Paracoccus pantotrophus: one gene and its partner. The protein of the gene in region 1 interacts with the protein of each later gene in a pairwise test. Links are inferred from orthologs where the notes say so. Each region holds a gene or a part of one and is shown on either strand. Other genes may lie near its edges. The genes, in order: rho and nusG.

Evidence for each region.
Region 2: the proteins of rho (region 1) and nusG interact in binary tests that used the Escherichia coli proteins (3 or more experiments, as listed by UniProt). The link is inferred for Paracoccus pantotrophus from one-to-one orthologs.

Annotation. Positions count from the first base shown.
Region 1 is NZ_CP044426.1:2,176,420-2,188,961, reverse strand. What follows is about bases 4,576-7,437. They hold rho (transcription termination factor Rho), read left to right. Parts: upstream 4,576-5,301; coding sequence 5,302-6,573; downstream 6,574-7,437. Other genes in these bases: mnmE (tRNA uridine-5-carboxymethylaminomethyl(34) synthesis GTPase MnmE), read left to right, coding at 6,590-7,437; ESD82_RS21325 (CopD family protein), read left to right, coding at 4,730-5,176. Also shown: ESD82_RS21335 (hybrid-cluster NAD(P)-dependent oxidoreductase), read right to left, coding at 1,828-2,904; ESD82_RS21330 (aromatic ring-hydroxylating oxygenase subunit alpha), read right to left, coding at 2,904-4,142; more of mnmE, read left to right, coding at 7,438-7,849; tRNA uridine-5-carboxymethylaminomethyl(34) synthesis enzyme MnmG, read left to right, coding at 7,858-9,717; 16S rRNA (guanine(527)-N(7))-methyltransferase RsmG, read left to right, coding at 9,717-10,298; ESD82_RS21300 (ParA family protein), read left to right, coding at 10,291-11,067; ESD82_RS21295 (ParB/RepB/Spo0J family partition protein), read left to right, coding at 11,077-11,955; ESD82_RS21290 (nucleotide exchange factor GrpE), read right to left, coding at 12,067-12,542. UniProt on the Escherichia coli protein: Facilitates transcription termination by a mechanism that involves Rho binding to the nascent RNA, activation of Rho's RNA-dependent ATPase activity, and release of the mRNA from the DNA template.
Region 2 is NZ_CP044426.1:1,545,665-1,554,930, forward strand. The notes cover bases 477-3,440. They hold nusG (transcription termination/antitermination protein NusG), read right to left. Parts: upstream 2,247-3,440; coding sequence 1,707-2,246; downstream 477-1,706. Other genes in these bases: rplA (50S ribosomal protein L1), read right to left, coding at 477-1,149; rplK (50S ribosomal protein L11), read right to left, coding at 1,153-1,605; secE (preprotein translocase subunit SecE), read right to left, coding at 2,442-2,636; ESD82_RS18160 (hypothetical protein), read right to left, coding at 2,716-3,440. In the rest of the region: rplJ (50S ribosomal protein L10), read right to left, coding at 1-193; more of rplA, read right to left, coding at 451-476; more of ESD82_RS18160, read right to left, coding at 3,441-3,591; ESD82_RS18170 (ABC transporter ATP-binding protein), read right to left, coding at 3,767-5,608; ESD82_RS18175 (CatB-related O-acetyltransferase), read right to left, coding at 5,666-6,319; ESD82_RS18180 (GFA family protein), read right to left, coding at 6,544-6,957; ESD82_RS18185 (VOC family protein), read right to left, coding at 6,954-7,346; YghX family hydrolase, read right to left, coding at 7,398-8,288; tuf (elongation factor Tu), read right to left, coding at 8,540-9,266. UniProt on the Escherichia coli protein: Part of the processive rRNA transcription and antitermination complex (rrnTAC). The complex forms an RNA-chaperone ring around the RNA exit tunnel of RNA polymerase (RNAP).

The DNA of each region.
Region 1 (12,542 bases):
GATGTTGACCCGGCCGGCATCCATCAGCTCGAACATGCGCAGGATGTCATAGGTCGGCACGTCCAGCTTGGGCAGGTAGTGATAGGCCCAGTCGTTCTCGGCCGTGGCGGCGTCGCCCCACATCGCCTTCATGAAGCTGACCATGAACTTGGGATAGTTCTGCCAATAGCTGGTCTGGCCCGGCCGCAGCGGCGTGAAGCTGCGGCTGGACATGTAGGTCTGCCAGTCCGGCTCTTTCTCGGTCGGGATGTTCAGGTAGCCGGGAATCAGGTTCGACATCAGCCCGATATCGGTCAGGCCCTGGATGTTGGAATGGCCGCGCAGCGCGTTCATCCCGCCGCCCCGGACGCCGATATTGCCCAGGATCAGCTGCAGCATCGCCATGCCGCGGATGTTCTGCGAACCCTTGGCGTGCTGGGTCCAGCCCAGCGCATACATCGAGGTCATGGTCTTGTCGGGCGCCGAGCACTCGCCGATCATCTCGGCGATCTTGAGGAAGCGGTCCCTGGGCGTGCCGCAGACCTGTTCGACCAGTTCCGGCGTATAGCGCGAGACATGTTCCTTGAGCAGGTTCCAGACGCAGCGCGGATGCTCCAGCGTCATGTCCACGGTGGCAAAGCCGTCCTCGCCGATGACATAGTCCCAGCCCGACTTGTCATAGTCGCGCTTTTCCGGGTCGTAGCCGGTGAACAGCCCGTTGCTCCAGCCGAACTCGTCCTTCACCAGCCAGGCGGCATTGGTGAAGTTGCGGACGTAATCCCATTGCACCTTGTCGTTCTGGATCAACCAGTTGATCAGGCCCATCAGGAAGGCAATGTCCGAGCCGGGCCGGATCGGCGCATAGTAATCGGCCACCGAGGCGGTGCGGGTAAAGCGCGGGTCCACCACGATCAGCCGGGCGCCGCGCGTGGCCTTGGCTTCGGTCACCCATTTGAATCCGCAGGGATGGGCTTCGGCGGCATTGCCGCCCATGACGACCACGAGGTCGGTATTCTTGATGTCGGTCCAGGAGTTGGTCATCGCTCCACGGCCAAATGTCGGGCCCAAACTGGACACCGTGGGGCCGTGTCAGACGCGCGCCTGGTTGTCGAATCCGACGATCCCCATGGATCTGACCACCTTGTAGGTCAGCCATGCGGTTTCATTGGTGGTGGCCGAGGCCGCCAGGTAGCCGGTGGTGGTCCAGCGGTTGACGGGCACGCCGTCGTCGTTGGTCAGCACCATGTTGGCATCGCGGTCATCCTTGAGCGCGCGGGCGATCTTGTCCAGCGCCTCTTCCCAGGAGATCTCCTCGAAGCTGGCCGCGCCGGGCCGGCGGATGCGCGGCGTGGTCAGGCGCGTCTCGGCATTGACGAAGTCCTTGAGCGCCGCGCCTTTCGGGCAAAGCGTGCCGCGATTGGTCGGATGGTCGGCATCGCCCTCGATATGGACGACCCTGGCCTCTTCGCCGGCCTTCAGGTCGCCGTCGGAATAGATGATGACGCCGCAGGCGACCGAGCAATAGGGGCAGGTATTGCGCGTCTCGGTCGTCGAGGCCAGCTTGAAGGCACGCACATGCGCCTGTTCCGCCGCCTCCGCCCCGCCGAAGCCCATGGCCCCCAGCGATGTCGCCGCGACACCCGCACCCGCCAGTTTCAGGAAACCGCGCCGCGAGAGGTCGATATTCATCGTGCCCTCCTTTTGCCTGTCGTAGAGATAGGTACCGGGTCAGGATCACCCGGTATGGTAGTTCTGTCAAGCGCGGCAGGACAAGGGGCGGAACCTTTCGGCCCGCCCCTTTTCCCAGAAAAACCGGGGGTTTTTGCCATGCTGTGACCGTGGTGCCGGTCAGACCTCGACCGAGACCGCCCCGATCGGATGCGAGCAGCAGGCCAGGATATAGCCCTCCTCGATATCCTCGTCGGTGATGCCGCCGTTATGGACCATATGCACTTCGCCGGCGGTCTTGCGAATCTTGCAGGTGCCGCACAGGCCGAAGGTGCAGCCCGAAGGGATGTTCAGCCCATTGGCCTTGGCCACCGCCAGCACCGTGTCGGTCTCGTTGCATTTCGCCACCACGCCCGAACTTTCGAAGGTGATCTGGGCGGCGCTGTCCTCGTCCGGGACCACGTCGTCCAGCACCGGGGCCTCGGCCTCGGTGCGGATCGGGGCGCCGAAGCTTTCCTGGTGATAATGGTCCATGTCGAAGCCCAGCGCGATCAGCATGTCGCGCACCGCCTGCATGAAGGGCTCGGGCCCGCAGCAGAACACCTCGCGCTCAAGGTAGTCCGGGGCCATCAGGCCCAGCATGATCTGGTTCAGCCGGCCGCGATAGCCGTGCCAGGTGCGGAACGGGTCGGAGTCCTCGACCGTGAAGCGCAATTGCAGCCCCGGCACCCGGTCGGCCATGCCTTCCAGCCGCTGGCGGAAGATGATCTCGCTAGGGCTGCACGCGGCATGGACGAAGACGATGTCCGGCATCTCTCCCGAATCCCAGGCCCAGGTGGTCATCGACATTACCGGGGTGATGCCCGAACCGGCCGAGATGAACAGGTATTTCGGCGCCTCGTGCCGGACGAAGGAAAAAATCCCCGCCGGCCCGAAGGCCTTGAGCCGCATGCCCGGCCGCAGGTGGTCGATCATCCAGCGCCCGCCGACGCTGCCCGGCTGCGCCTTGACCGTGACCGAGATGGACAGCGGCCGCGACGGGCTGGAGCTGATCGTATAGGTGCGCTGCACGTTGCCGCCCGGAACCGGCAGGTCCAGGGTGACGAACTGGCCGGGCTGATAATCGAACCAGGCCCCCGAAGGCGCGCGGAAGGTAAAGGTGGCGGTGTCCGAGGTCTCGGGCACCACCATCACGCATTCCAGCGGCTCGTCGTCCTTCCACGGCTTGTCGCCGAATGCCTTGACCAAGACCGCCATTATTCCGCCGCCATGGCCGGACGCGGCGACAGGCGATCCAGCATCTGCCGCACATACCAGTCGACGAAATGGATCACGCCCTCTTCCTGGTGGGGCGAATAGGGGCCGGGCTCATAGGCCGGGGACAGGATGCCCTTCTGGTTCTCCTCGACCACGCGGCGGTCCTCGTCATTGGTGGCCAGCCAGACCTCGGTCAGCTTCTGCAGGTCGTAGTCGACACCCTCGACCGCATCCTTGTGGACCAGCCATTTCGAGGTCACCTCGGTCTCGGTGGGCGAGATCGGCAGCAGGCGGAAGACGATGGCATGGTCGGGCAGGAAGTGGTTCCAGCTGGACGGGAAGTGATAGAACATCAGGCTGCCGGCGTCGTTCCACGGGATCGTGCCCATGCGCCGGTTCACCGCCGCCTTGGTGGACATGGTGAAGCTTTCGGCATTGTTCAGCAGCGGCACGCGGGCGAAGCGCCATTGCATCCCCGGCTCGTTCACGAAGCGCGCGGGCAGGCCGGCCTGGTCGCAGCGGTTCCAATGCGCCAGGATCTCGGGCGAGGCGGCGTTGGGCCCCTCCATCACCGTCATCAGCGGGTTGTCGGAATAGGTCCGGCACAGCGAGGGATGGCTGCCGCCGCAATGGTAGCATTCGCGGTTGTTCTCGATCACCAGCTTCCAGTTGCCCTTCTCGACGATGGTCGAGGTGAAGGCGACCTTGGCGTTTGCGAGGTCGCTGGCGCCGACGTAATCACGCAGATAACCGCCCAGCGGCTCGAAATCCGGCGGGTTGTCGGCCAGGCAGATGAACACCATGCCGCCCTCGGTCCGGCAATGGACCGGCTTGAGGCTGTATTTCGAGGCATCGAAATCCGGCCCCATGTCGCGGGCGAACAGCAGTTTGCCGTCGAGGTCGTAGGTCCATTGGTGATAGGGACAGACCAGCTTGGGCGAGCTGCCGTTCTGCTTGGGGCACAGCCGCTGGCCGCGATGGCGGCAGACGTTGTGGAAGGCACGGATCTGGCCGTCGGCGCCGCACACGATCACCACCGGATACTGCCCGATCTGCAAGGTGGCGTGGTTGCCGGTCTTGGGAATGTCGCAGGAAGGGATGGCGAACACCCATTCGCGATACCAGAGATTCTCCAGATCGGCCTGGTAGACGCCCTGGTCGCAATAGAGGTCGCGGCTGAGCGAGAAGTTCTTTCGCCGGTTGGCGAGCTGGTCCAGGATTTCGGCTGTGTTCAGCATGGCTTGATTCCGTCACAAGGGGCGTCCTTGGCAAAGCATTGCACCGCTTTGGCGGGTCGCAATTCGCCAAATGCGACGCCCGGATGACGCAAACGCACCTCGGGCGCTTTTGCGTAGCCCCGAGCCCCGCCTCCAGAGACAGGCAGGCCCCGAAAGGGGTCATTCGGAAGCGGCTGCCACGCCGCCAGCAAGCGCGGGTATAAGCCTGGGGATAAACGGCCGCGACTCGGGAGGTCGAATCTGTGGAGATCGCGCGGCCTTTTCCATGTCTACGGATCGCCGCTTGGGACAGAGCAGGAACGGAGCCGGCTTCTCCACATGTCCATAACCGGCTGCAAACCACCCACAAGCTGTGGAAAAGAAAAATTTTCACAAACTTATCCACAGGTGGTTTTTGCTTATCATGCTGTTTGTGATGGAATTTTTCGTTAACAAATCGTTAACGGTGTTTTTTTCCCCAAGCGCCGCGGTCTGGGGAAGGTCAAGGCGGAGCCGGGATTTCCAGTCATCCACAGGCCCAACAACATCATCATCCTTATCTTTATCTTCATTTCTTTTTGATAGAGAGAGGACGGCGGAGGTGTACCATGAACGATTTCCTGCCCCTTGCTTACCCCTGGATCAAAGCGTTGCATGTCATGGCGGTGCTTTCCTGGATGGCGGGGCTGTTTTACCTGCCGCGGCTGTTCGTCTATCACGCGGAACGCGGCCATATCGGGCAAGAGCCAGCGCAATCCTTCCAGATCATGGAGGACAAGCTGCTGCGGCTGATCATGAATCCGGCGATGATCGTGACCTGGATCGCCGGCCTTGCGCTGGTGCTGACGCCGGGAATCGTGGACTGGACGATGATCTGGCCCTGGACCAAGGCAGCCGGCGTGCTGGGCATGACCTGGTTTCACATGTGGCTGGCCGGCCAGCGCAAGGCGCTGCTGCAGGGCCGGGGCCTGAGCGGGCGGCGCTATCGGATGATGAACGAGGTGCCGACGTTGCTGATGGTCCTGATCGTGCTGTCGGTGATCGTGAAATTCTAGAAGAATTGACTCGCGCGCGGATTATGCCTATGTGACGCGGCATCCGCCGTCCGGCGGATTTTTCCTGACACAGTTTCCTGCGCGGGCCGATCATGCGTCGGGCAGCGCGCGCCCATAGGCTAGATATGACCGAAGAACGTCTCAACCTGTCCGATCTCAAGGCCAAGAGCCCGGCCGATCTGCTGGCCATGGCCGAGGAATGGGAGATCGAGAACGCCTCGACCATGCGCAAGGGCGAGATGATGTTCTCGATCCTCAAGGAACATGCCGAGGAGGGCTTCGAGATCGGCGGCGACGGCGTGCTGGAGGTGGTCCAGGACGGTTTCGGTTTCCTGCGCTCGCCCGAGGCGAACTACCTGCCGGGTCCTGACGACATCTATGTCAGCCCCGACATGATCCGCCAGCACAGCCTGCGCACCGGCGACACGGTCGAGGGCGTGATCCGCGCGCCGGGCGAGAATGAGCGTTATTTCGCCCTGACCAAGGTCGAGAAGATCAATTTCGAGAATCCCGAAAAGGCCCGCCACAAGGTCGCCTTCGACAACCTGACGCCGCTTTACCCCAATGAGCGGCTGAAGATGGAGATCGAGGATCCGACCATCAAGGACCGTTCCGCCCGGATCATCGACCTGGTGGCGCCGATCGGCAAGGGCCAGCGTTCGCTGATCGTGGCGCCGCCACGCACCGGCAAGACCGTGCTGCTGCAAAACATCGCCCATTCGATCGAGAAGAACCATCCAGAGTGCTATCTGATCGTGCTGCTGATCGACGAGCGGCCGGAAGAGGTGACGGACATGCAGCGTTCGGTGAAGGGCGAGGTCATTTCCTCGACCTTCGACGAACCCGCCAGCCGCCATGTCGCCGTTTCGGAAATGGTGATCGAAAAGGCCAAGCGCCTGGTCGAGCATAAACGAGATGTTGTTATCCTTCTGGATTCTATCACAAGACTTGGTAGGGCCTTCAACACCGTGGTGCCCAGTTCGGGCAAGGTGCTGACCGGCGGCGTCGATGCGAATGCCTTGCAGCGTCCGAAGCGGTTCTTTGGCGCGGCGCGCAACATCGAGGAAGGCGGTTCGCTGACCATCATCGCCACGGCGCTGATCGATACCGGCTCGCGCATGGACGAGGTGATCTTCGAGGAATTCAAGGGCACCGGCAACAGCGAGATCGTTCTGGACCGCAAGGTGGCCGACAAGCGCGTGTTCCCGGCGATGGACATCCTCAAGTCCGGCACCCGCAAGGAAGAACTGCTGGTGGATGCCAAGGATCTGCAAAAGACCTATCTGCTGCGGCGCATCCTGAACCCGATGGGAACCACGGATGCGATCGAATTCCTGATCTCGAAGCTGAAGCAGACCAAGACCAACAGCGAATTCTTCGATTCGATGAACGCCTGACGGCGCGGAGGATGCGGTGGATACGATCTTTGCCGAGGCCACCCCGCCCGGCCGAGGGGGGGTTTCCGTCGTCCGCCTGAGCGGACCGAAGGCGCGTGCGGTCTTGGAATCCTTGGCCGGACCAGTGGCGACGCCGCGCATGGCGGCGCTGCGGGCGCTGCGGGACGGAGAGGATCTGATTGACCGCGCGTTGGTCATCTGGTTCGAGGAAGGCCACAGCTTTACGGGTGAGGAAGTGGCCGAAATGCATCTGCACGGTGCGCCGGTCATTGCCAACAGGCTGGCGCAGGCGCTTCTGGCCCGGGGATTGCGAAGGGCCGAGGCAGGAGAGTTCAGCAAGCGGGCCTTTCTCAATGGCCGCATGGACCTGGCTGAAGCCGAAGGGTTGGCCGATCTGCTTTCCGCTGAGACGGAAGCACAGCGAAAGCTGGCAATGCGGGCAACAGAAGGGGAACTGGGTCGAAAGGCCGATGAACTGCGCGCCAAGTTGGTTCGTGCCGGGGCCCTGATCGAAGCCAGCATCGATTTCGCCGATGAGGAGGTGCCCGAGGAGGTTCCGGCAGAGGCGCTGGATTTGATCGAGGCGGTTCGTAGCGATATCCGGCTGATGCTGGCAGGCTATCCGGCGACCGAACGGTTGCGGCAAGGTTATGTCGTGGCGATAATCGGGCCGCCGAACGCCGGGAAATCGACGCTTCTGAATCGCATCGGCCAGCGCGACATCGCCCTGGTTTCCGAGATCGCGGGGACGACGCGGGATATTCTGGAACTTCATACCGATCTGCGCGGCTTGCCGGTGACCTTCCTGGATACGGCCGGGTTGCGCGAAAGCAGTGATCCCGTGGAGGCCATGGGGGTTGCGCGGGGGGTGCAGAAAGCGGCCGAGGCCGACTTGCGCATCCACCTTTCGGTTGATGGGCTTGCCGGCGAAGCCGCGAAGGAGGACGATATCATCGTTCGTGCCAAGGCAGATCTTGGGCGAGGCGCAGGAATATCGATCTCGGGCCTGACCGGGGAAGGGGTCGCGGAATTGCTGGATCTGGTCTATGATCGCCTGCGAGTCAGGGCGGCAGCGTCCGGGCTGGTGGGACACAAGAGGCAGGCGGAAGCCTTGCAGCGCGCCCTGGCAGCCCTTGAAGTCGAGTATAGCACCGCACCGGAGTTTCTTGCCGAAGCCTTGCGGCAAGCGGCACAAGCTTTGGCGATGATGGTTGGGCGGGTGGGGGCCGAGGATTATCTGGACGAGATCTTCAGTTCCTTCTGTATCGGAAAATAGGGTTTCACGTGAAACAATTCGACGTAATCGTGATTGGTGGAGGCCATGCCGGTTTGGAAGCCGCCATGGCTGCTGCGCGCATGGGCGCGGAAACCGCGCTGATAACGCTGAATCGCGATGATCTGGGTACGATGTCCTGCAATCCCGCGATTGGCGGGTTGGGAAAAGGCCACCTGGTGCGTGAAATCGATGCGCTTGACGGTGTCATGGGAAGACTGGCCGATGCCGCCGGCATCCAGTTCCGGCTGCTGAATCGCCGCAAGGGGCCTGCTGTGCAGGGACCGCGCGCACAAGCTGACCGCAAGATCTATCGAGCCGCTGCGGCGCGGGTCATGGCCGGGCAGGCCGGCTTGTCCCTGGTGCTTGGCGAAGCAGCCGAATTGCTGCATGAACAGGCCGAGTTGCGCGGTTTGCGGCTGGCCGATGGCACAGAATTGCAGGCCCGGCAGATCATCCTGACCACGGGAACCTTTCTTAACGGGTTGATTCACATAGGCGATGTGACCCGTCCCGCCGGCCGTTGGGGCGGGCCGGCATCGGTGCAGCTTGCTGCATCGCTTCGCCCGCTCAACCTACCGCTGGGTCGACTGAAAACGGGCACTCCCCCGCGCATTCTTCGCAGCAGCATCGACTGGGAAAGCCTGGATCAGCAACCGGGCGACGATGAGCCGACAATGTTCTCCTATCTGTCCTCGGGCCCGAAGATACGGCAGATCAGCTGCGCGATTACCCATACGAATCCAGAAACCCACGGGATCATCCGCGACAACCTGGCCCGTTCGGCGATGTATGGCGGCCGCATTGATGGGGTGGGGCCTCGCTACTGCCCATCGATCGAAGACAAGATCGTCCGCTTTGCCCAGAAGGATTCGCACCAGATTTTCCTGGAGCCGGAAGGTTTGGACAGTGATCTGGTCTATCCCAATGGCATTTCGACATCCTTGCCCGAAGATGTCCAGCTGGCCTATGTCCGGTCGATCCGCGGCCTGGAAGCGGCTGAAATCGTGCAGCCCGGCTATGCGGTGGAATATGACTATGTCGATCCGCGGGCGCTGACGCCGACGCTGGAAACCAAGGCCCTGTCGGGGCTGTTCCTTGCCGGACAAATCAACGGCACGACCGGCTATGAGGAGGCCGCAGCGCAAGGCTTGGTGGCGGGCCTCAATGCCGCGCTGAAAGCGCAAGGCCGAGAGATGCTGCATTTCTCCCGTTCTCAAAGCTACATCGGAGTGATGATCGACGATCTTACCACCCGAGGCGTCAGTGAACCTTACCGGATGTTTACTTCCCGCGCAGAATTTCGCCTTTCTCTGCGGGCGGATAATGCAGACCAGCGCCTGACCCCGCTGGGGATTGAGATCGGCTGCGTGGGGCAAGCGCGCCAGCAGGCGTTCTCCGAAAAGATGCGGCGCTATTCCGCGGCGCGGATTCGGGCCGAATCCGTAAGCCTTACCCCTACGGAACTTTCCCGAGCCGGGATCGAGGTGCGGCAAGATGGTGTTAGGCGCAGCCTGTTCGCGCTGCTTGCTCAGCAGGAAATACCGCAAGATCAAGTTCTTGCACTGGACGACGAGCTTTCTTCGTACGACCCGGCCACTATTGCGCAACTGGCAGCGGATGCGCTCTATCATCAATACATGGACCGCCAGGGCAAAGATGCCGAACTGTTGCGCAAGGAAGAGTCCGTGGTCATTCCGGCCGAGTTCGACTATGATGCGCTTTCGGGCCTGTCAAATGAACTCAAATCCAAGCTGAACAGATATCGGCCCGGAACCCTCGCCGCGGCCGCGGGGATCGAGGGCATGACTCCCGCGGCCTTGACGCTGATTCTCGCCGTGATCCGCATTGGTGCCCGGAAAACCGCGTGATGGGTGTTTCACGTGAAACAGAGCGTCTTGCTGCCTATGTGGGGTTGCTGCGGAAATGGAACCCGGCGATCAACCTGATCGCACCGTCCACGGTAGAGCAGATCGAGACCCGGCATATCGCGGACAGCTTGCAATTGGCCGAGATTGCTGAAAATTCTCCGGGAAATTGGGTCGATCTGGGCAGCGGTGGCGGATTTCCCGGTGTCGTGATGGCGATCATGCGGCCTGAGCTGCAATTGACCATGGTGGAAAGCGACCAACGCAAGGCTGCCTTCTTGCGCAATGTGCTGCGTGAGCTGGCGCTGCCGCATGCGCGAGTGCTGTGCAAGCGCATCGAGGCCGTGGATAGGCTTGATGCTGCCAATATCAGCGCAAGGGCCCTTGCCCCGCTTCCTCAGCTCATGGCATATGTGGACCGGCACCTGAGCGCATCTGGAACGGCATGGCTCATGAAGGGCCGAAACTGGCAGGACGAGGTCGCTCAGGCGCGAACCGATTGGAAATTCGAACTAAAGCCCCATCAAAGCACGACTGACCCTGACGCGGCCATTCTGGAAATTACGGAAGTTCGCCATGCATGAGACACGCATCATTGCCGTTGCAAACCAGAAGGGCGGCGTGGGAAAGACCACCACGGCGATCAATCTTGGCGCTGCCCTGGCCGAGCAAGGCCAGCGGGTCGCGATCATAGATCTTGATCCGCAAGGCAACGCTTCGACAGGACTTGGGGTGGCGCTGGAGGATCGGGTTCTGACCTCTTACGATCTGCTGACCGGCGAGCAGGCGTTATCCGAGACCCTGCGCGACACGGCGATCGCCAACCTTCGTCTTGTCCCATCCAATCGGGATCTGGCCTCGGCAGATTTCGAACTGTCCAATCGTTCCGGCCGGACCCAGCTCCTGCGGCGAAAGCTGACGGTTCCTGCGGAGCTGGACTATATCCTGATCGATTGCCCGCCGGCGCTTGGCCTTCTGACCGTCAATGCCATGGTAGCTTCGGACAGCGTCCTGGTGCCGCTGCAAGCCGAATTCTATGCGCTGGAGGGGCTTTCGCAACTGCTGATGACCGTGCGCGAGGTTCGCCAGACCGCCAATCCCGACCTGCGGATCGAGGGCGTGTTGCTGACCATGGCGGATAATCGCAACAACCTGTCGCAGCAGGTCGAGGCAGATGCGCGCAACACCCTTTCCGGGCTGGTCTATCGCACGGTGATTCCGCGCAATGTCCGGCTGTCCGAGGCGCCGTCCCATGCCATGCCGGTGCTGCAATACGATCCGAACTCCAAGGGAAGCCACGCCTATCGCGAATTGGCTGCCGAGTTCCTGTCCCGTCAATTCGCGACCGCCTGAGGAGGAATTATGGCAGAGAACAAGCTTGAAAAGCGCGGTCTGGGTCGTGGCCTTTCGGCCCTGATGGCCGATGTCGACCTGATTCCATCCGAACGTCCGGCCCCGCGGCAGATCCTTCCGGTCGAGCAGCTGACCCCCAACCCCGACCAGCCGCGCCGCAGCTTCGCCCCCGAGGCCTTGCAGGAACTGGCCGATTCGCTGAGGACGCGCGGCATGTTGCAGCCGCTGATCGTCCGCCCGCACCCGTCGGATCGCGGCCTTTACCAGATCGTTGCCGGTGAACGGCGCTGGCGCGCTGCGCAGATTGCCCAGCTTCACGAGGTGCCGGTCATCGTCCGCGACCTCGACGATACCGAGGTGCTGGAGGTCGCCATCGTCGAGAATATCCAGCGCGCCGACCTGAATGCCATCGAGGAGGCGGCATCCTATCGCCAGCTTATGGACCGTTTCGGCCATACCCAGGAAAAGCTGGCGGAGGCGCTGAACAAGAGCCGCAGCCATATCGCCAACCTGTTGCGCTTGCTGAACCTGCCGGAACAGGTCCAGGCTTGGCTCAAGGAAGGCAAGCTGACCGCCGGACATGCCCGCGCCCTGATCACCGCGGCCAATCCGGTCGAACTGGCGCGGAAGGTGATCGAAAAGAACCTCTCGGTGCGCGAGACCGAGGATCTGGTGCGCCGCCAGGCCGAAGGCGCCCGGACGCAAAAGCCCCGCAATCCCAGGCACGAAAAGGATGCCGACACCCGTGCGCTCGAAGGCGATTTGACCGCACATCTGAAAATGAAGGTGGCGATCAACCATGCCGGGGTCGATGGCGGCCAGGTCGTCATCACCTATCGCGACCTGGATCAGCTTGATCGGCTGTGCCAGATTCTTGCCGGCAACTGACCACAATATCTGGTATATCACAGCGTCAGCACGCCTAGACTTGCTATACTTGGCCAGAAAAAACCCCGGAGTCTCCTCCGGGGTTCGGCGCTTTCCGACGACGTAATCGGCTCAGCTTGCGGGGGTGGAGCTGACGCCCACCTTGGCTGGGCGCAACAGCCGGTCATGCAGCATGAAGCCGTTATCCATGACCTGGATGATGTTTCCCGCCATGGTGCCGGGAACCGGCGCTTCGAACATGGCCTCGTGCTGCTGGGGATCGAATTTCTCGCCCAGGGTCGGGGTGATGACCTTGATGCCGTGCTTGGCAAAGACGTTGTTCAGTTCGCGCAGGGTCAGCTCGACACCCTCGATCAGGGCCGCCGCCGCGGTGCGCTGCTCGTCGCCCGCGGCATCCAGCGCGCGGGTCAGGGCGTCATGCACCGGCAGCAGGTCGCGCGCCAGGCGCGAGCCGCCGTATTGCTCGGCATCTCGGCGATCCTTCTCGGCCCGCTTGCGGGCATTCTCGGCATCGGCCAGTGCCCGCATGAAGCGGTCGCGGTATTCATCCCGCTCGGCGATCAGCGCCTCGACATCGGGCGAGGGGG
Region 2 (9,266 bases), 640 kb from region 1 along the record:
TCCCATCCAGGGCGATCTTGGCGAGCCTGTTCTTGGCAACGCGAACGGACCCGCCGGCTTCGCGCATCTGCGCGCGCAGGTCCTGCATCTGGGCAACCGTCATTCCCTCGTAGCGGGCAACCACCACGACGCCAGAGGCTTCAAAGATCTGGCCGAGTTCTTCGACCACCTGTTCTTTTTGCGCTCTATCCACGGTTTCACTCCAAGTTGGGGGTTTCCCCCCGGCTCTCACTTTCCAGCCGCCCGAACAGCGACCGGATGGGTCCGTGACGGTCCCAAGATCCCCCGAAGAAACCTTCGGAAAATGGTCTTGATCCCATCTCAGGAAGGACGATTAAGCCGGCCAGATAGCGTATCGGGTCGGCACCCTCCGTCTCGGACAGGACGGGGCATCGCTGCCCCGCCATTCGCCGGACCCTGTTGCAGGGTGCCGGCGAAATTCTTGCGCGCTTACTGCGCGACCGCCGAAGACAGGTCCAGCGACACGCCCGGACCCATGGTCGAGCTGATCGAGACCTTCTTGACATAGGTACCCTTGGCGCCCGACGGCTTGGCCCGGTTCACCGCATCCACGAAGGCGCGGATGTTCTCGGCCAGCTTCTCGGCATCGAACGAGGCCTTGCCGACACCGGCATGGACCACGCCCGCCTTCTCGGCCTTGAACTGGACCTCGCCGCCCTTGGCGGCCTCGACGGCGGCCTTCACGTCCATCGTCACCGTGCCGACCTTGGGGTTCGGCATCAGGTTGCGCGGACCCAGGATCTTGCCCAGACGGCCGACCAGCGGCATCATGTCCGGCGTGGCGATGCAGCGATCGAACTCGATCTTGCCCGACTGGATCGTCTCCATCAGGTCTTCCGCACCGACGATCTCGGCGCCGGCGGCCTTCGCCTCGTCAGCCTTGGGGCCGCGGGCGAAGACGGCGACGCGCACATCCTTGCCGGTGCCGTTGGGCAGGGTCACGACGCCGCGGACCATCTGGTCGGCGTGGCGGGGATCGACGCCCAGGTTCATCGCGATCTCGACGGTCTCGTCGAATTTCGCGCTGGCGTTCTCCTTGACCAGCTTGACGGCTTCCTCGACGGGAAGATTCGCCTTGCCGGCAAAGGCGGCGCGGGCGGCGGCTTGCTTTTTCGACAGTTTAGCCATGGCTTAGCCTTTCACCTCGATGCCGATCGAACGCGCCGAGCCCAGGATGATCTGCATCGCGGCCTCGATGTCGTTGGCGGACAGATCCTTCATCTTGGCTTCGGCGATCTCGCGGACCTGCTTGGCGGTCACGGTGCCGGCGACCTGGCGGCCGGGCTTTTCCGAACCCTTGGCGCGGTTGCGCTTGCCGACCGGCTTCAGGCCGGCGGCCTTCTTCAGCAGGAACGAGGCCGGGGGCGTCTTGGTCTCGAAGGTGAAGGACTTGTCGGCGTAATAGGTGATCACGACCGGAACAGGGGCGCCCTGCTCCATCTCCTGCGTCTTGGCGTTGAACGCCTTGCAGAATTCCATGATGTTGATGCCGCGCTGACCCAGGGCCGGGCCGACGGGCGGGGACGGGTTCGCCTGACCCGCCTTGATTTGCAGCTTGAGGCTGCCGACAACTTTCTTGGCCATCTGGCCCTCTCCTTATCATCACGCCCCGCCCGTTATTGGACCGATGGGGCCGACTTAGCGGTACGGCTGCGCCCCGAAGGGCCGGCGCCTCCCGCAGACGATCACGCGGTCTTGGCGACCTGCGTGAATTCCAGTTCCACCGGCGTCGGGCGGCCAAAGATGGACACCGTGACCTTGATGCGGTTCGCGGCCTCGTCCACTTCCTCGACCATGCCCGAGAAGCCCTCGAAGGGCCCGTCGGTCACGTTCACCTTTTCGCCCACATCGAACCGGATCAGGTTGCGCGGCGCGACCTCGGCCCCGCCCTCGCCGGTGCGATGCAGGATCGCGTTGACCTCGTCGTCGCGCATCGGCATCGGCTTGCCCTGGGCACCCAGGAAACCGGTCACGCGGTTGATCGAGTTCACCAGGTGATAGGTCTTGTCCGACAGTTCCATGCGCACCAGCACATAGCCGGGCATGAAGCGGCGCTCGGAGGTGACCTTCTTGCCGCGGCGGATCTCGATCACTTCCTCGGTCGGGACCAGCACCTCGTCGATCTCGTCTTCCAGGCCCTTTTCGACAACGGCCTGGCGAATCGCCTCGGCGACCTTCTTTTCAAAGTTCGACAGGACGCTGACCGAATACCAACGCTTTGCCATGTCTCGATCGACCCCTGTTTCCTTCCGGGCAGGCCAAGGCCAACCCATTGAATTCCTTACCCGCCCCGACCCACCCTTGGGCACATGCCGCAGGCGCCGGCCAAATTGAAATCGGCGCGCACGACCGAATCGATGCACGCCGTATCACGGGCAGGTCGGGCGGACATAACGCCCCCTGCCCCTCAATGCAAGCCCTCAGCTGCCGACCAGGTTGATCACGACCGAAAGCCCGGTCTTGATCAGCAGGTCCACGAGGAAGAAGAAGATCGAGGCCAGCGTCGCCATGATGAAGACCATGATCGTGGTCGTCACCACCTCGCGGCGCGTGGGCCAGGTGATCTTGCCAAGCTCGGCACGGACCTGGCTGATGAACTGGACGGGATTGGCCATGGATTTTCCTTCGGTCTTGCAGCGGGTCAGATAGCCTGCACCGGCCGGCATTTCAAGCGCCGATCTGAGCGGGGGGCGATCACGGCTCCAGGAACTCGACCCCCGGCATGGCGCGCAGGGCGGCGATGTCCTGCGCATAGTTCCAGGCCGAACGGGCATGGGTCTCGTCATCCAGCAGGCGCAGCCGGGCATGGCCCGAGGCGGGCTGGAAACGCTCGCGCGCGCGCCGCGCCAGGATCCGCTGGTCGATGCCGTCGCCCGAGGCGGCGCGGCGCAGCAGCCAGTCGTAGCCGGCCTGGGTCAGGCTGACATTGGCGGGCGGCGGGTCGGGCACCTCGGCCGCAAGGCCGGCGGGCAGCAGCCGTTCAAGCAGCCGCGGGCGTAGCGCCGGATAATCCTCGTAGCGCCACAGCACGATGCGCGAGACCCCCTCGACCGCCGCCAACCGTCCGACCAGCCCCGCCCAGGCCGAGCGCGCCGGGTCGCGGCCGCCCAGATAGGAATGGATGTCGATCTCCTTGCCGCCGGCAACCTGGAGCGCGAAGGCCGAGACGTTGAAGGAGGCGGGGTCGCGCAGCGACAGATACACCACCGCAGGCCCGCCGCCCGCCAGGGCGATGACATGCCGCAGCCGCTGCGCCGCGCGGGGATAGATCTCGCCGCGCCGGGAAAACAGCCGGCTGCGATGGGTCATGCCCAGGATGTTTTCTTCCGAGATCAGCAGATCGCGGCAGCCCTGCCGCATGTCCAGCAGCATCCGCCGGGCGGAGTCCTGGTCCCGCCCGCCGATGCCCTGAGCCAGGACGGCAGAAAGCGACAGCGGCTGACCGCGCAGCATGGCCGGATCGACATAGGCCAGCCCGGCGCCAAGCAGCCGGTCGCGCACCTGGCGCAGGGAAAATTGCAGATGGGTCGAGGCGGTCTTGTGCGCCCCCAGATGTATGCTCAGCGCCATGGGATCTCGGCAGGGATCGGAAGGCACGCGGCTTGACACGGGAAGCGGCTGGCAGGGGCAGAGGGACTCGAACCCCCGACCCTCGGTTTTGGAGACCGATGCTCTACCAACTGAGCTATACCCCTAGGCCGCGCTGCTGATTACGGCAGGTCCGGGCGGGGTTCAAGAGGGAAGATCACTCGGCCTCAAGAAACCCGCCGGACTGCCGCGCCCAGAGGCCGGCATAGATGCCGCCGCGCGCCAGCAGCGCCTCATGCGTGCCCTGCTCGACGATGCGGCCCTGCTCCATCACCACCAGCCGGTCCATGCGCGCGATGGTCGACAGCCGATGCGCGATGGCGATCACCGTCTTGCCTTGCATCAGCATGTCGAGCTGCGACTGGATCGCCGCCTCGACCTCGCTGTCCAGGGCGCTGGTCGCCTCGTCCAGCACCAGGATCGGCGCGTCCTTCAGCAGCACCCGCGCGATGGCGATGCGCTGGCGCTGGCCGCCCGACAGCTTGACCCCGCGTTCGCCGACATGGGCGTCAAGCCCGCGCCGGCCCTGCGAATCGGTCAGGCCGGCGATGAAATCCGCCTCGGCCAGTTCGGCGGCGCGCAGGATCTCGGCCTCGGACGCGTCCGGCCGGCCATAAGCGATATTGTCGCGGATCGAGCGGTGCAAGAGCGAGGTGTCCTGCGTCACCACGCCGATGGCGGCGCGCAGGCTTTCCTGCGTGACCTGCGCGATGTCTTGGCCGTCGATCAGGATGCGGCCCGATTCCAGGTCGTGGAAGCGCAGCATCAGGTTCACCAGCGTCGACTTGCCCGCGCCCGAGCGCCCGACCAGCCCGATCCGCTCGCCCGGCGCGATGGCCAGGCTCAGGTCGTCCAGCACCGCGCCGCGGCCGGGCCGCGCCGCCTCGCCATAGCGGAAGGTGACGCGGTCGAACTCGACCCGCCCCTCGGGCACCGAAAGCGGGCGCGCACCGCGCGCATCCGTCACCATGCGCGGCAAGGACAGCGAGCCGATGCCGTCGCGCACCGTGCCGATATTCTCGAAGAGCCCGGCGAATTCCCACATGATCCAATGCGACATGTTGCCCAGCCGAAGCGCCAGCGGGATGGCCACGGCGACCGCGCCGACCTCGATCTTGCCGCCGACCCACAGCCACAGGCCCAGCACCGTGACCGAGAAGGTCAGGAGCGAGTTCAGCGTGGACAGCAGGATGTTCTGGATCGAGGCCAGCCGCATCTGCCCATGCACCGTCTGCAGGAAACCGTCCATGCTTTCGCGGACATAGGCTTCCTCGCGCGATGAATGCGAGAACAGCTTGACCGTCGAGATGTTGGTATAGCTGTCCACCACCCGGCCGGTCATCACCGCGCGGGCATCGGCCTGCGCCTCGCTGATGCGGCCGATGCGCGGGATCAGCCACCACAGCAGAAGCCCGTAGAGGATGCCCCAGCCGGCAAAGGGCAATGCCAGCCAGCCGTCGGTCGAGGCGGCCAGGATCAGCGCGCCGATGAAATAGACCCCGACATAGACCAGCACGTCCATGAACTTCATCGCCACTTCGCGCACCGCCAGTGCGGTCTGCATCAGCTTGGTGGCGATGCGGCCGGCGAACTCGTCCTGGAAATAGCTCATCGACTGGCGCAGCAGATAGCGATGCGCCTGCCAGCGGATGCGCTGCGGGAAATTGCCCATCAGCGTCTGGTGCATCAAGAGCGAGAACAGCACCTGCAGCAGCGGCAGGCCGATCACCAGGATCGCGCCCATCAGGATCAGCCGGTTGCCCTCGACCGCCCAGAAATTCTCGCGATCGGCGCCGGCCAGCCGGTTCACCAGCTCGCCCAGATAGCCGAACAGCACCACCTCGGCCACGGCGATCATCGCCGAGCAGGCGGCCATCGACAGCATGTAGCCCTCGGCCCCGCGCGAGAAATGCAGGATGAACCGCCACAGCCCCTGCGGCGGCATGCGCGGCGGATCGGCGGGATAGGGATCAAGCCGGCGCTCGAACCAGCTGAACATGACAGACCTCATTCGCATCAGTCCGGGCGCTTGCCCGGTTCGTTTCGTCGCGCCGCCTCAGGCGGCCAGTTCCTCAAGCGCCGCGACATCGGCACGGGCCAGCGCGGCGGTGGCGCGGGCGATCCGCGCCACGGGCCAGTGCCACCATTGCAACGCCATGAGCCGGGCGATGGTGGCATCGTCGAAGCGCAGCCTTATGACACGACCGGGATTGCCCGCGACCACCGCGTAATCCGGCACCACGCCCCCGACCACCGCGCCGGCGCCGATGATGACGCCGCTGCCGATCCGCGCGCCCGGCAGGATGGTGGCGCCGTCGCCGATCCAGACATCGTGGCCGATCACCGTATCCGGCAAGCCGCTGATCTGGTCGATGTAATCGCCGACCCGCGCATGGTCGAAGATCGCGAAGGGATAGGTCGAGATCCCGGCCATCGGATGATTGGCCGAGGCGGTGACGATCCGCACCCGGTCGGCGATCTGGCAGAACCGCCCGATCACCAGCCGCTCGGGCGCGCCGGCATAGGTATAGGGCGCCAGCCGCGCCGCCCAGTCGTCCGGCGGGTCGAAGCTGCTGGCATAGGTGAAATCGCCGATCTCGATATTCGGATGGTCGATCACCCGGTTCAGATGCACCAGCCCCCGGTTCAGAGTGCCGTCGGGAAAGCGCATGGGATGGGGCAAAGCCGCATCAAGGAAGTGGGCAGTCATGGGAATCCTCTTCAATCCGTCCGTGAAAGGTCAGATTTGCGAGCTGTCCATGACACCGTTCTCCTCTGCTGCGGCAGGCACCATAGCGGGATTTCGCCGCCGAGGCAACCGGGCGGCAGTCGGGCCTGGATACGCTGGCGCCGGGGGGCTCCGCCCCCGCCCCTGCGGGGCTCCCCCGGAGTATTTGGAAAACGGAGAAAGCGCATGCGGCGCGCGGCCTGCGGTCACAGGTGCCGGGTCTCGGGTGCGGGGTTCCACCAGGCGTCATGCGCGCCGTCGGCATAGAAGACCGGGGCGGCGATCAGCTCGGCCTCGGACACATCGTCCAGCGCACTGACGCAGACCTGGACGAAGCGGCCGCCCATCTCTTCCAGGTTGCCCTCAGTCCACAGCCTCGTCCCGCAGCGGGCGCAGAACATATGGTGCATGTCCACACCGTCCTGCTGCCGGCGCGGGGTCTCGGCCAGCATCTCGGCGCCATGGGTGATGCGGAAGCGTTCCGGGTCGGGCAACCGCATCTCCCAATAGCGCATCTTGCGGCAGAAGCTGCAATTGCAGCGCATGGTGCCTTGCGACAGGTCGCCCTCGGCCTCGAAGCGGACGGCGCCGCAGAAACAGGAGCCGTGATAGGCGGTCATGCCGGCTCTCCGTGGTGGACGGCCTCGATATTGTTGCCGTCAGGGTCGAGCACGAAGGCGCCATAATAGCCGGGATGGTATTCCGGCCGCAGCCCCGGCGCACCGTTGTCCTGCCCGCCCGCGGCCAGCGCGGCGGCATGAAAGGCGTCCACCGTCGCCCGGTCGGGCGCGGCAAAGGCGACATGAGTGCCCGGACCGGCAGACCGGCCGCTGCCGATCCAGAAGAACGGCTTGCCCTCGCGGCCATAGCCCAGATGCGCGCCATGGCCGCCGGTCATCTCTTCGGTCACCTCCATCAGCAGCCCGATGCCCAGCGGCACCAGCGCCCGGTCGTAGAAAGCGCGCGAGCGGGCCAGGTCCGAGACGGGAAATCCGATATGGTCGATCATGCGAAATCTCCTTTCCCGGCAAGGATCGCCCCGTCCTGCTGACAATTCGCGTCAGGAGAGCTTTGCGGCGAAGAAATCCAGCGTCCGCTGCCAGGCCAGTTCCGCCGCCGCCTCGTCGTAGCGCGGCGTTGTGTCATTGTGGAAGCCGTGCTGGGTGCCGGGATAGAAAAAGGCCTGGTATTCCTTGCCATGCTCCTTCAGCGCCGCCTCATAGGCCGGCCAGCCCTCGTTCACGCGCTCGTCGTGCTCGGCATAATGCAGCATCAGCGGCGCCTGGATCTGCGCCACTTCCTCGGGACGGGGCTGGCGGCCGTAGAAGGGTACCGAGGCGGCCAGTTCGGGATAGGCCACCGCCAGCGCGTTGCAGACCCCGCCGCCATAGCAGAAGCCGACCGCGCCGACCTTGCCGGTCGAATCGGCATGGTCGCGCAGGAATTCATGGGCGGCAAAGAAATCCTCCATCAGCTTCACCGGGTCGAGGCCGGCCTGCATCTCGCGCCCCTGCTCGTCATTGCCGGGATAGCCGCCAAGCGGGCTCAACCCGTCCGGCCCGAAGGCCAGGTAGCCCGCCTTGCCCAGGCGACGCACGACATCCTCGATATAGGGGTTCAGCCCGCGGTTCTCGTGCACCACCAGCACGGCGGGCAGCTTGCCCTGCGCCCCGGCCGGCCGCGCCATCAGCCCGCTGATGCGGCCATTGCCCGCGGGGCTGTCATAGCTCACGGCCTGGGTCGCGATGGCGGGGTCGTCGGGCGGTACCTGCTGGGCCAGGGCGTAATTTGGCCGCAGCGCCTCGAAGATCGCCGCGGCGCTCATCCCGGCGGTGGCGAATTGCGCCGCCTGCACCATGAACTCCCGCTTGCCGATGCGCCCATGCACATAGCCGTCGAAGATCTCGAGGATGCGGGGATGGAAATCGGAAGCCTTCCTGCGTTCGGTCATCGTCCTCTCCCTTTGCCTGCTGGCGCAAGGATAGCATGAAAAACCCTCTCCGGCCCCTCTCCCGCGCGTCCGCTTTGCCTTGCTTCTTTCTTGCCGAAATATCCCGGGGTCCGGGGCAGCGCCCCGGCTGCCGCGCCGCGGCAAGCAGAAAGGCCGCCCCCTGCGGAGCGGCCCCTCATCGCGATATCCCTCGCGGGATCACCCGATGATCCCGGGCGGGGCAGCGGCGCAGGGCCGCCGCCCCCGCCAGATCACTTCAGGATCTTCGACACCACGCCGGCGCCGACCGTGCGGCCGCCCTCGCGGATGGCGAAGCGCAGCTTCTCCTCCATCGCGATCGGCGCGATCAGCTCCACCGTGAACTTCAGGTTGTCGCCCGGCATCACCATCTCGGTGCCCTCGGGAAGCTTCACCGTCCCGGTCACGTCCGTCGTGCGGAAGTAGAACTGCGGACGGTAGTTCGCGAAGAACGGCGTGTGCCGGCCACCCTCTTCCTTGGTCAGGATATAGGCCTCGGCCTCGAACTCGGTATGCGGCGTCACCGAGCCGGGCTTGGCCAGAACCTGGCCGCGCTCGACGCCGTCGCGCTCGATGCCGCGCAGCAGCGCGCCGATGTTGTCGCCGGCTTCCCCGCGGTCCAGCAGCTTGCGGAACATCTCGACACCGGTGCAGGTCGTCTTCTTCGTCGGGCGGATGCCGACGATCTCGAGCTCGTCGCCCACGTTCACCGCGCCGCGCTCGACACGGCCGGTCACAACCGTGCCGCGGCCCGAGATCGAGAACACGTCCTCGATCGGCATCAGGAACGGCAGGTCAACCGCACGCTCGGGCGTCGGGATGTATTCGTCCACCGCCGCGATCAGCGCGCGGATCGAATCCTCGCCGATCTCCTTGTCGCGGCCTTCCAGCGCCGCCAGCGCCGAACCCTTGATGATCGGGATGTCGTCGCCGGGATAGTCGTAGGAGGACAGCAGCTCG